Linked DNA regions of Sagittula sp. P11. The protein of the gene in region 1 interacts with the protein of each later gene in a pairwise test. Links are inferred from orthologs where the notes say so. Each region holds a gene or a part of one and is shown in the gene's direction. Other genes may lie near its edges.

Region 1 (5,914 bases):
GTCGAAGCCGTGGAAGGCCTCCTCGATGCCCGGCCACTTGTTCTCCACCACCTTCCAGTTCAGCCCGGCACTGAAGATGCCCTGCGCCATGCGCGCAAGCCAGCGGTCGTCAGGGATCGCGGCCAGCGCGTCTGCGGACTTCACCTCCGGCATGTCGGCCAGCACGACCTCCCGGCCGCCCTTCCGCTCTGCCGCGATTTCAAGGATCTCTTCGAATGTGCGCATGATGCCCCCGCCGGTCGACCGGGACAGGAAACTCAGGTGCGCTCCACCTCGTCAAGTCCCAGCGCCAGCATACCGCCACAAAGCGACAGCAGCGCAAAGCCCCCCAGCGCGACCTGCGGGCCGAGCGCGGCCAGCGCCCCGCCCAGTGCGCCGACGATCAGCAGCAGCGTCCCGATCAGCGTGTTGGCCAGTGCGGAATAGGATGACCGCGCGTCCTTCGGCGCCATGTCGACCAGGTAGGTCGACCGTCCCTGCCGCACGCCGTGATAGGCGACCATCAGCCCGAAAAGCACCAGCGGCACGACCCAGACGGTTTCCGTCAGCCCGGCGAACTCGGCACCCACTGCCAGTGCCATGAAGACCGCCGCGACGAAGCCCGACAGCGCCAGCACCCAGCGCGACGACCGGTCTGCCAGCCGCCCCCAGACATAGCTCGAGACGAAGGACGCGGCAGAGGACGCCAGAAGCAGCGCACCCAGCCCCTGCAAGGCCCCCTGCCCGCCGCCCAGCAGAACGAAGTACGGCGGCGCCAGTGCGGTCACCGTCAGCGCGCCGCGCGTCGCGATGAAGCGGCGGAACTGCGGGTCCTCTTTCAGTGGCGCGAGGTTGATGGCCGGGCCAGATCCCGCATCCTCTGACGGCTTCTCCTCCAGCGAGGAGAACAGCGCCGCGGCCCCCAGCCACAGCACGGCGGCCAGCGCGATGGCGATCACAACCGGCGTCGTCTCCTGCCCGATGCCGAAGATCAGCAGCGCCGCGAAGGCCAGCACCGCGAGCGAGGCCGCAGATCCCGCAACGCCTGTCACCGCCCCGCGACGTGTCTTGGGGACAGTCTTGCCGAGGATGTCCTTGTAACTGACCGAACAGAGCGCCCGGCTGGCCGCCAGCACCACCAGCGCCCCCGCGATCACGAGGCCCGCCGCCAGCCCTTCGAGGAAAAGCGCCGCCAGCGCGATCAACGCGGCCATGGCGCCCTGCCCGACCGATCCAGCCACCCAGGCCCACTTGCGGCGGCGCATCGCCTCAACCCGTCCCGCCATGACGATCTGCGGCAAAAGCGCGCCGGCCTCGCGGATCGGCACGAAGGCCCCGGTGATCGCCGCAGGCACTCCGAGGCTGCCCGCCAGCCAGCTCAGCACCAGTTTCGGGTCGATCAGGCCATCGGCGATCTTCGTCATGCTCAGGCTGATCATGTGCTTCAGACCGTTGCGGCCCTCCCGGTCGGGCGCGTCGTCGGCCCCGGTCAACCGGTTGTACACTTCGGTGCTGCTGTCACTCATGCGTCGTCCATCCTTCTCGGGTACGCGTCTGCGGTTGACAGCCCTGTCCGCCAGCGGCATGGAGAGCGCACGACATAACCCGCAACCGGGCGTTCCGTGGGCGCCAAACCGACGAGGAGACATGGCCGATGGCCCAGATTTCCCTGACTTTCCCAGATGGCTCGCAACGTAACTTCGACAAGGGCGTGACGCCTGCCGAAGTCGCGGCCTCCATTTCCAAATCCCTTGGCAAGAAGGCGATCTCCGCGCAGGTGGACGGCGCGCACTACGATCTTCAGTGGCCAATCGAGACCGACGCCGCCATCGCGATCAACACGCTGGCCGACGACGGCCCGGCGCTCGAACTGATCCGCCACGACCTCGCGCATATCATGGCGCGCGCCGTGCAGGAGATCTGGCCCGACGTGAAGGTCACCATCGGCCCCGTCATCGAACACGGCTGGTACTACGACTTCGACCGCGCCGAACCGTTCACGCCCGAGGATCTCGGCCTCATCGAGAAGAAGATGAAGGAGATCATCAACGCCCGCGACCCCGTCCGGACGGAGGTCTGGTCGCGCGCCGATGCCATCGCGCATTACGAAAAGACCGGCGAGAACTACAAGGTCGAGCTGGTCAACGCGATCCCCGACGACGGTCAGCCGATCCGCATGTACTGGCACGGCGACTGGCAGGATCTCTGCCGCGGGCCGCACCTTCAGAACACCGGGCAGGTGCCCGGCGACGCCTTCAAGCTGATGAGCGTGGCGGGGGCCTACTGGCGCGGCGACAGCAAGCGGCAGATGCTCCAGCGGATCTACGGCGTCGCGTTCAAGAACCGCGACGACCTGAAGAAGCACCTCAATATGCTGGAGGAGGCCGCAAAGCGCGACCACCGCAAGCTGGGCCGCGAGATGGACCTCTTCCACATGCAGGAAGAGGCGCCGGGCCAGGTCTTCTGGCACCCGAACGGCTGGACGATCTACACCACGCTGCAGGACTACATGCGCCGCAAGCAGCGCGCAGGCGGCTACCACGAGATCAACACGCCGCAGGTCGTCGACCGCAAGCTGTGGGAGGCCTCGGGCCACTGGGACAAGTACCAGCACCACATGTTCATCGTGGAGGTGGACGAGTCCCGCGACGGCGAGAACGACGATGCCTCCTCGAAGAACAAGGAGCAGACGCGCATCAACGCGCTGAAGCCGATGAACTGCCCGTGCCACGTGCAGGTGTTCAATCAGGGCCTCAAGTCCTACCGCGACCTGCCGCTGAGGCTGGCCGAGTTCGGCTCGTGCGCGCGGTACGAACCTTCGGGCGCGCTGCACGGGATCATGCGGGTGCGTGGCTTCACGCAGGACGACGCGCACATCTTCTGCACCGAGGCCCAGATCGAGGATGAATGCGCGCGCTTCATCGAGTTCCTGGCCGACATCTACCGCGAGCTCGGCTTCCCGACCTTCGAGATCAAGTTCGCCACGCGCCCTGAAAAGCGCGTCGGAACCGAGGAAAGCTGGGACTACGTCGAGAACGCGCTGGAAGAGGCGATCCGCAAGACCGGCCGCACCTACACGCTGGAACCCGGCGACGGCGCCTTCTACGGGCCGAAGCTGGACTTCTACCTGACCGACGCCATCGGCCGGGTCTGGCAGTGCGGCACCTTCCAGGTCGACCCCAACCTGCCCGAGCGGCTGAACGCGTCCTACATCGCCCCCAACGGCGACAAGACGCGACCCTTCATGCTGCACCGGGCAACGCTGGGCTCGTTCGAGCGTTTCGTCGGCATCCTGATCGAGGAACACGCGGGCAAGCTGCCGTTCTGGCTGGCCCCGCGTCAGGTCGTCGTCGCCTCCATCACCTCGGAGGCGGACGATTACGTGCAGGAAGTGACGGAGCAGCTGCGGAAGGCGGGTGTGCGTGCGGAGGCCGACATCCGCAACGAGAAGATCAACTACAAGGTCCGCGAGCATTCCGTGGGCAAGGTTCCGGTCATCCTCGCCATCGGCCACCGCGAAGTCGAGGAGCGGACGGTCACTGTGCGCCGCCTCGGCGAGAAGCAGACCTCTGTAACATCGCTGACGGACATCGTGAGCGAGCTGTCGCGCAGCGCGACGCCGCCCGATCTGCTGTAACATTACGTCAGAACCGACAACGTAAAGGGCTCCGATTGTTTCGGGGCCCTTTTTCGTTTCCCTGATTTCACTCGGTTTCTGCGGCTGCGCAGTGTCACACAGCCATGACGTGCCCTGACACGGGCGTGATGCACGGCTGCGTGAATGGCCTGCGGCTGGACGCCGCGTCAGGCTTGGGGCACCGACCGGCAGGACCGCCGGACCACGGTCAAGCAAACAACCGAATACTGTCTGACGAAAGGAAAAGACATGTCCTCCACCCTCAAGACCGCAGCCCTCGTAGGCGTCATAGCCGCATCGTTCGCCGCCACCGGCGTGGCCGCGCAGGAGCAGGAAAAATGCTACGGCGTGTCCCTTGCCGGCGAGAACGACTGCGCGGCAGGCCCCGGCACCACCTGCGCCGGCACCTCCAAGGTCGACTACCAGGGCAACGCATGGACGCTGGTCGAGGCCGGCACCTGCATGGACATCGAACTGCCGGCCGGAATGGACGGGATGGCGCGCATGGGCTCGCTCGAACCCCTTGAGCGGGACATCCCCGAGGCCTGATCCCGTCCTGCGGGCCGGGACTTGCCCCCCGGCCCGCCTCCAGTTCCCGGAAAACCGCCATGTTCGATACGCCCCGCTCCCTCCCTGCCCGTCCCGGTGTCGGCTACAAGCCGCAGCACTACGCCGACCTGCTGTCCGATCCCGCCCCGGTCACCTGGCTCGAAATCCATGCCGAGAACTACATGGGCGATGGCGGCCGCCCGCTGGCGCAGCTGCGCGTCCTGTCAGAACGGTTCCCGATCTCCGTGCACGGTGTCGGCCTCTCCATCGGCGGCGAGGCCCCGCTGGACCGCGACCACCTTGCCCGGCTGAAACACCTGCTGGGCTGGCTCGACCCAGCCAGCTTCTCCGAACATCTCGCGTGGTCGACCCACGACGGCGCCTTCCTCAACGACCTGCTGCCCCTGCCCTACACCGATGCTACGCTGAACCGCGTGTGCCGCCATATCGACGAGGTGCAGGAGGTCCTCGGAAGGCAGATGCTGCTGGAAAACCCGTCCTCATACCTCGCTTTCGAGGACAGCACATGGGAGGAGCCCGCCTTCCTTCGCGAGATCGCCCGCCGCACCGGCTGCGGGCTGCTGCTGGACGTGAACAATGTCTTCGTCTCGGCCACCAACCTCGGCTACGCACCGCAGGACTACATCGACCGCTTCCCGCTCGAAGCAGTGGGTGAGATCCATGTGGCGGGGCATGACACCGACACGGACGACCGCGGCGCGGTCCTGCTGATCGACAGCCATGGCGCGCCGATTGCCGATCCGGTCTGGGCCCTGCTCGACCTGACGCTGCAGCGCTCCGGCCCGCGCCCGGTGCTGGTGGAATGGGACACCGATGTCCCCGACTGGCCCGTTCTCGCCGCGGAGGCAGCGCGCGTGGAACAGGCCATCGCACTGGTGACACCATGAGTCAGGCCGCCTTTCACACCGCCCTGCTCGACCCCGCCCGGCCCGTTCCGGAGAGGCTGACCGACGGCACTGGCCGCCCGGCAGGCCGGCGCTACGACGTCTACCGCAACAACGTGGCCGTCTCCCTGCGCGAAGCCCTGGCCGCGGGTTTCCCCGCCTGTGCCCGGCTGATCGGGGAGGAGAACTTCGCCCATGTGGCCGGGTTGTTCCTGCGCGCCCATCCGCCTGCATCGCCGCTTATGATGACATATGGACAGGGTTTTCCCGAGTTCCTCGAGGGGTTCGAACCACTTGCCCACATTGGCTACCTGCCGGACGTGGCGCGGCTGGAGCTGGCGTTACGGCAAAGCTATCACGCCGCTGATCGTGCACCGATCGACCCGTCCGCCCTGCAGAACATGCACGAAACGACGCTTTTCGGTGCCCGTCTGACGCTTGCCCCCGCCGTCCGCCTGATCCGGTCCCGCTGGCCGGTGGTGCAGGTCTACGATTTCACCATGTCGCCCGGGCAGCCGAAACCCACGCCCGTCGCCCAGAACGCCCTGATCGCCCGCCCGGGATTCACGCCCCGCGCCCACGACCTTCCCCCCGGTGGCGGCGCTTTCGTCGAAGCGCTCATGCGAGTCCAGCCCTTCGGCGCGGCGATGGCGGCGGCCGGCGATGCGTTCGATCTCTCCGCCACGCTGACAATGCTTCTGACCGAAGGCGCGATCACCGATCTTAGCTGCGAGGAACCCGTCCTATGACCCGTCTCAACCGACTGACCGCCGTTCATGCCGATCTCTCCCGCCGGCTCGACCGGCTGTCCGGTCCGCTCACGCCGCTTTTGTTGCGCGCGGGT
Region 2 (4,216 bases), 1.2 Mb from region 1 along the record:
GGCAGGGCGTGGCGCTGGCCTATGACATGATGGTGCGCGGAACGCTGGAGGCGGGACGGCTGGAGCGGCTGTTCGACACGGTGACGCTGCCGGTCACGATCTACTCTGTCGCCTATCCGGAGGCGCGGGCCGACGATCCGATGATCCGGAGCTTCCGGGACTGGGTCTTTGCCGAGATGGAGCGGGACGGTGCACCGCTGCTGGCCCGTCCTGCCGCAGAATAGCGCGCGACGGCAGGCCGCCCTTCGGAATCACTTGCCAAACCGCCGCCGAGGTTATATGCGGCGCCCCTGTTGCTGCGGAACCGTCAGGTTGCGCGCAATCCACCGTGGGAGGCGAGGGTCACGCGAGATCCGGACCTGACCACGCCACAAGAAGCCCCTTCGACGCGTCGCGGGGGAGATGGAAAAGGAGAAAGCCGATGGCAAAGAAGCTCGCCGGCAAGATGAAGCTGCAGATCCCTGCAGGCAAGGCCAACCCCTCCCCGCCGGTCGGTCCGGCGCTGGGTCAGCGCGGCATCAACATCATGGAATTCTGCAAGGCGTTCAACGCCAAGACGCAGGAAATGGAGCCCGGCGCGCCGTGCCCGACCGTGATCACCTACTACCAGGACAAGTCCTTCACGATGGACATCAAGACGCCCCCCGCGTCTTACTACCTGAAGAAGGCCGCCGGTCTGAAGCCCGTGGGCAAGCGTAACCGCCCCCGCGGTGCCGAGAAGCCGGGCCGTGAGACCATCGCACACGTCACCGTGGCGCAGGTCCGCGAGATCGCCGAAGCCAAGATGAAGGACCTTTCGGCGAACGACGTCGAAGCGGCAATGCAGATCATCCTGGGCTCCGCCCGGTCGATGGGCATCGAGGTGAAAGGGTAATCGTCATGGCAAAACTTGGTAAGCGCACCCGTGCAGCCCGCGAAGCCTTCGAAGGCAAGGAAAACATCACCGTCGAGGAAGCCGTTTCCCTGATCAAGTCGAACTCCAATGCGAAGTTCGACGAGACCGTGGAAATCGCGATGAACCTCGGTGTCGACCCGCGTCACGCCGACCAGATGGTCCGCGGCGTGGTCGGCCTGCCGAACGGCACCGGCAAGACCGTCCGCGTGGCAGTCTTTGCACGTGGCCCGAAGGCTGACGAGGCGAAGGAAGCCGGTGCGGACATCGTCGGCGCCGAAGACCTGATGGAAACCATCCAGGGCGGCACCATCGAGTTCGACCGTTGCATCGCGACGCCGGACATGATGCCGATCGTCGGTCGTCTGGGCAAGATCCTCGGCCCGCGGAACCTGATGCCGAACCCGAAGGTCGGCACCGTGACCATGGACGTCAAGGAAGCCGTCGAGGCAGCCAAGGGCGGTCAGGTCCAGTTCAAGGCGGAGAAGGCCGGTGTCGTGCACGCAGGTGTCGGCAAGGTTTCCTTCGACGAGGCCAAGCTGGCCGAGAACATCCGCGCGTTCGTGAACGCCGTGTCCGCGGCCAAGCCGACGGGCGCGAAGGGCACCTACATGAAGAAGATCTCGCTGTCTTCCTCCATGGGCCCGGGCGTCACCGTCGACGTGTCGAACGCGACCGGCAACTGAGCCGACCGCTCCAGGAATTGAAGGAGGGCGTCCCGCCGGGGCGCCCTTTTTCTTTGGGACTGTCCGAAGGGGCTGTCAGGAGGGGGCGGGCAGGGTCAGGGTATCCCGCCTTTGCCGTTTCCCGGCGGCGCGGTAAGACGGCGGCATGAAGCGCGTTCTCAAGGTTTTCGCCATCGCCGTGGCCGCAATCGCCGTGGTCCTCTACCTGCCGTGGGTGGTTCTGCTGCCGTCGCACGACCGCGACTGGCGCGCCGATCACAGCCGTCTGCCGCTGGTCTCTGCCGGAGAGGAGGCGGCGGTGATCCGCAATATCCGCAACTGGGATTACGCCCCCGACGGCAGCGTCGCGCGCGAGGCCTGGATCAACGCGACCCTCGTCCCCGAGGAGCTGGAGCAGGCCTATTTCGTGGTCGAGCCGTTCACCGGCAGCGAGGCCATCGCCCACACCATGCTGTCCTTCCGCTTTCGCGACGGGAAGACCTATGTCGCCTCCGTCGAGGCGCGGCGCGAAGAGGGCGAGAGCTACAACGCGCCGCTGGCCGCCGTGCTGCCGGTCTTCGAGTACTTCTTTGTCTGGACGACCGAGCGCGACATGTTCGGCAATTCGGAGTTCTGGGCGGGCGATCAGCTGTACCTCTACCCGCTGTCGATCCCCATCGAGCAGCAGCGCGCCGTGCTAAAGGCGATGCTGCGCGAGAGCGAGGAACTGGTGACGGAGCCGCGCTGGTACAACACGCTGTTTTCCAACTGCACCAACGTGCTGGCCCGGGCGGTGAACCGGACAAAGCGCGGGGTGGTGCCCTTCGACAAGTCATGGGTGCTGACCGGCTACGCCGACGATTTTCTGTACGAGCAGGGAATGCTGGCGGACATGGGCGGGTTCGAGGCGACGCAGGAACGGGCCTTGATCTCTCCGCTGGTGCGGGAGCTCTACGGGATAAAGGACCCGGCGGAATTTAGTGTCGCCTTGCGCGAACGGATGCGCGGCGGGATTTGATTGAATGATTGCAAGAAATAATGGCCGGTGCTAATGCAGGCCTCGCGGTGCCGGATGCGATTCGTATTCGGCGCCGCAATTCGTCCGAGACGGTGGGTTGGTTCCATTTCCTGAAATGGCCCCGGTAATTCCTGCCTGAGACGGGAAGAGACATCTTTTCAGCCCCGCGCTTCTGCGTCGGGCCCACAGGATGCGTCGACCCTCATTCGGACTTTGTGATCGGGGACACCCGGTCGACTGAGAGCCGGAGGGTCCGCCCTCCAACAACTGGAGTGAAACTGTGGATAGAGCCCAGAAAGAGAAATTGGTCGAGGAACTCGGCCAGATCTTCGAAAGCTCTGGCGTCGTGGTGGTTGCCCACTACGAGGGTCTCACGGTTGCAGAGATGACGGATCTGCGTAACCGCGCTCGCGCTGGTGAAGCAACGGTCCGTGTCGCCAAGAACAAGCTCGCCAAGATTGCTGTCCAGGGCACCCCCGCCGAGGGGATCGCCAAGTATCTGGACGGCATGACGGTGCTTACCTTCTCCGAGGACCCGGTCGCAGCGGCCAAGGTCATCGAAGACTTCGCCAAGGATAACAAGAAGATTGAGATCCTTGGTGGCGCCATGGGTGGCACCACGCTGGACCGTGCCGGTGTCGAGGCCGTGTCGAAAATGCCGTCGCGCGATGAGCTTATTGCTTCCATCGTCGGCTGCATCGGCGCACCCGCATCGAACATCGCCGGCGCCATTGGCGCACCTGCATCGAACATCGCCTCCATCCTCACCACCATCGAGGAAAAGGGCGAGGCGGCGTAAGCAACCTTTCGACCTGCGTAGGGAATGCTCCCTGACGTTGGAACCCATATCTAAATCTGAAAGAGTCTCAAAATGGCAGATCTCAAAGCACTTGCTGAGCAAATCGTCAACCTGACCCTGCTCGAAGCACAAGAACTGAAGACCATCCTCAAGGATGAGTACGGCATCGAGCCGGCCGCCGGCGGCGCAGTCATGATGGCTGGCCCGGCAGGCGACGCAGGCGCGGCAGCCGAAGAAGAAAAGACCGAGTTCGACGTGATCCTCAAGTCCGCTGGCGACAAGAAGATCAACGTGATCAAGGAAGTCCGCGGCATCACCGGCCTGGGCCTGAAAGAAGCCAAGGAACTGGTGGAAGCCGGTGGCAAGGCCGTCAAGGAAGGCGTTTCCAAGGACGAAGCCGAAGAACTCAAGAAGAAGCTCGAAGAGGCAGGCGCCGAAGTCGAGATCAAGTAATTCCCGTCTCACGACTGGTTTACGGCAAGCGCTCCCATCCGGGGGCGCTTGTTTTTTTGCGGGGTGCCCTGCCGGGCCGGATCAGGTGCCGATGCAGTAGCGGTTCTTGCCCTGCCGCTTGGCGGCATAGGTGCGCATATCGGCATTGATGAGCGCCTGCTGCGCGTCGCCCCGATAGTCGGCCACTCCGATGGAGGCGGTCACGGCGATGCCCGCGACAGGCGTGCTGCCGATGGAGGTCAGCAAACGGTCGGCCACGTCCTCCGGATCGGTGCGCGGGTCGTTGATGACGACGACGAACTCCTCTCCGCCGAGGCGCGCGACGATGTCCTTTTCCCGCACCGCCGTGGTGATGCGCCGGGCGACGGCCTGCAGGACCGCGTCGCCGA

Evidence for each region. The genes of interacting proteins can lie anywhere in the genome.
Region 2: the proteins of thrS (region 1) and rplA interact in binary tests that used the Escherichia coli proteins (3 or more experiments, as listed by UniProt). The link is inferred for Sagittula sp. P11 from one-to-one orthologs.

What each region holds. Positions count from the first base shown.
Region 1 is NZ_CP021913.1:424,278-430,191, forward strand. What follows is about bases 1,187-4,124. They hold thrS (threonine--tRNA ligase), read left to right. Parts: upstream 1,187-1,633; coding sequence 1,634-3,616; downstream 3,617-4,124. Other genes in these bases: CDO87_RS02090 (MFS transporter), read right to left, coding at 1,187-1,505; CDO87_RS02100 (DUF2282 domain-containing protein), read left to right, coding at 3,866-4,124. Outside these bases: CDO87_RS02085 (DNA-3-methyladenine glycosylase I), read right to left, coding at 1-225; more of CDO87_RS02090, read right to left, coding at 258-1,186; more of CDO87_RS02100, read left to right, coding at 4,125-4,165; CDO87_RS02105 (DUF692 family multinuclear iron-containing protein), read left to right, coding at 4,225-5,073; CDO87_RS02110 (DNA-binding domain-containing protein), read left to right, coding at 5,070-5,819; CDO87_RS02115 (DoxX family protein), read left to right, coding at 5,816-5,914. UniProt on the Escherichia coli protein: Catalyzes the attachment of threonine to tRNA(Thr) in a two-step reaction: L-threonine is first activated by ATP to form Thr-AMP and then transferred to the acceptor end of tRNA(Thr). The rate-limiting step is amino acid activation in the presence of tRNA.
Region 2 is NZ_CP021913.1:1,655,652-1,659,867, reverse strand. What follows is about bases 1-2,728. They hold rplA (50S ribosomal protein L1), read left to right. Parts: upstream 1-879; coding sequence 880-1,578; downstream 1,579-2,728. Other genes in these bases: CDO87_RS08105 (DUF4105 domain-containing protein), read left to right, coding at 1,724-2,575; rplK (50S ribosomal protein L11), read left to right, coding at 422-874; CDO87_RS08120 (LysR substrate-binding domain-containing protein), read left to right, coding at 1-224. In the rest of the region: rplJ (50S ribosomal protein L10), read left to right, coding at 2,856-3,374; rplL (50S ribosomal protein L7/L12), read left to right, coding at 3,447-3,827; CDO87_RS08090 (GGDEF domain-containing protein), read right to left, coding at 3,909-4,216. UniProt on the Escherichia coli protein: One of the primary rRNA binding proteins, it binds very close to the 3'-end of the 23S rRNA. Forms part of the L1 stalk. It is often not seen in high-resolution crystal structures, but can be seen in cryo_EM and 3D reconstruction models.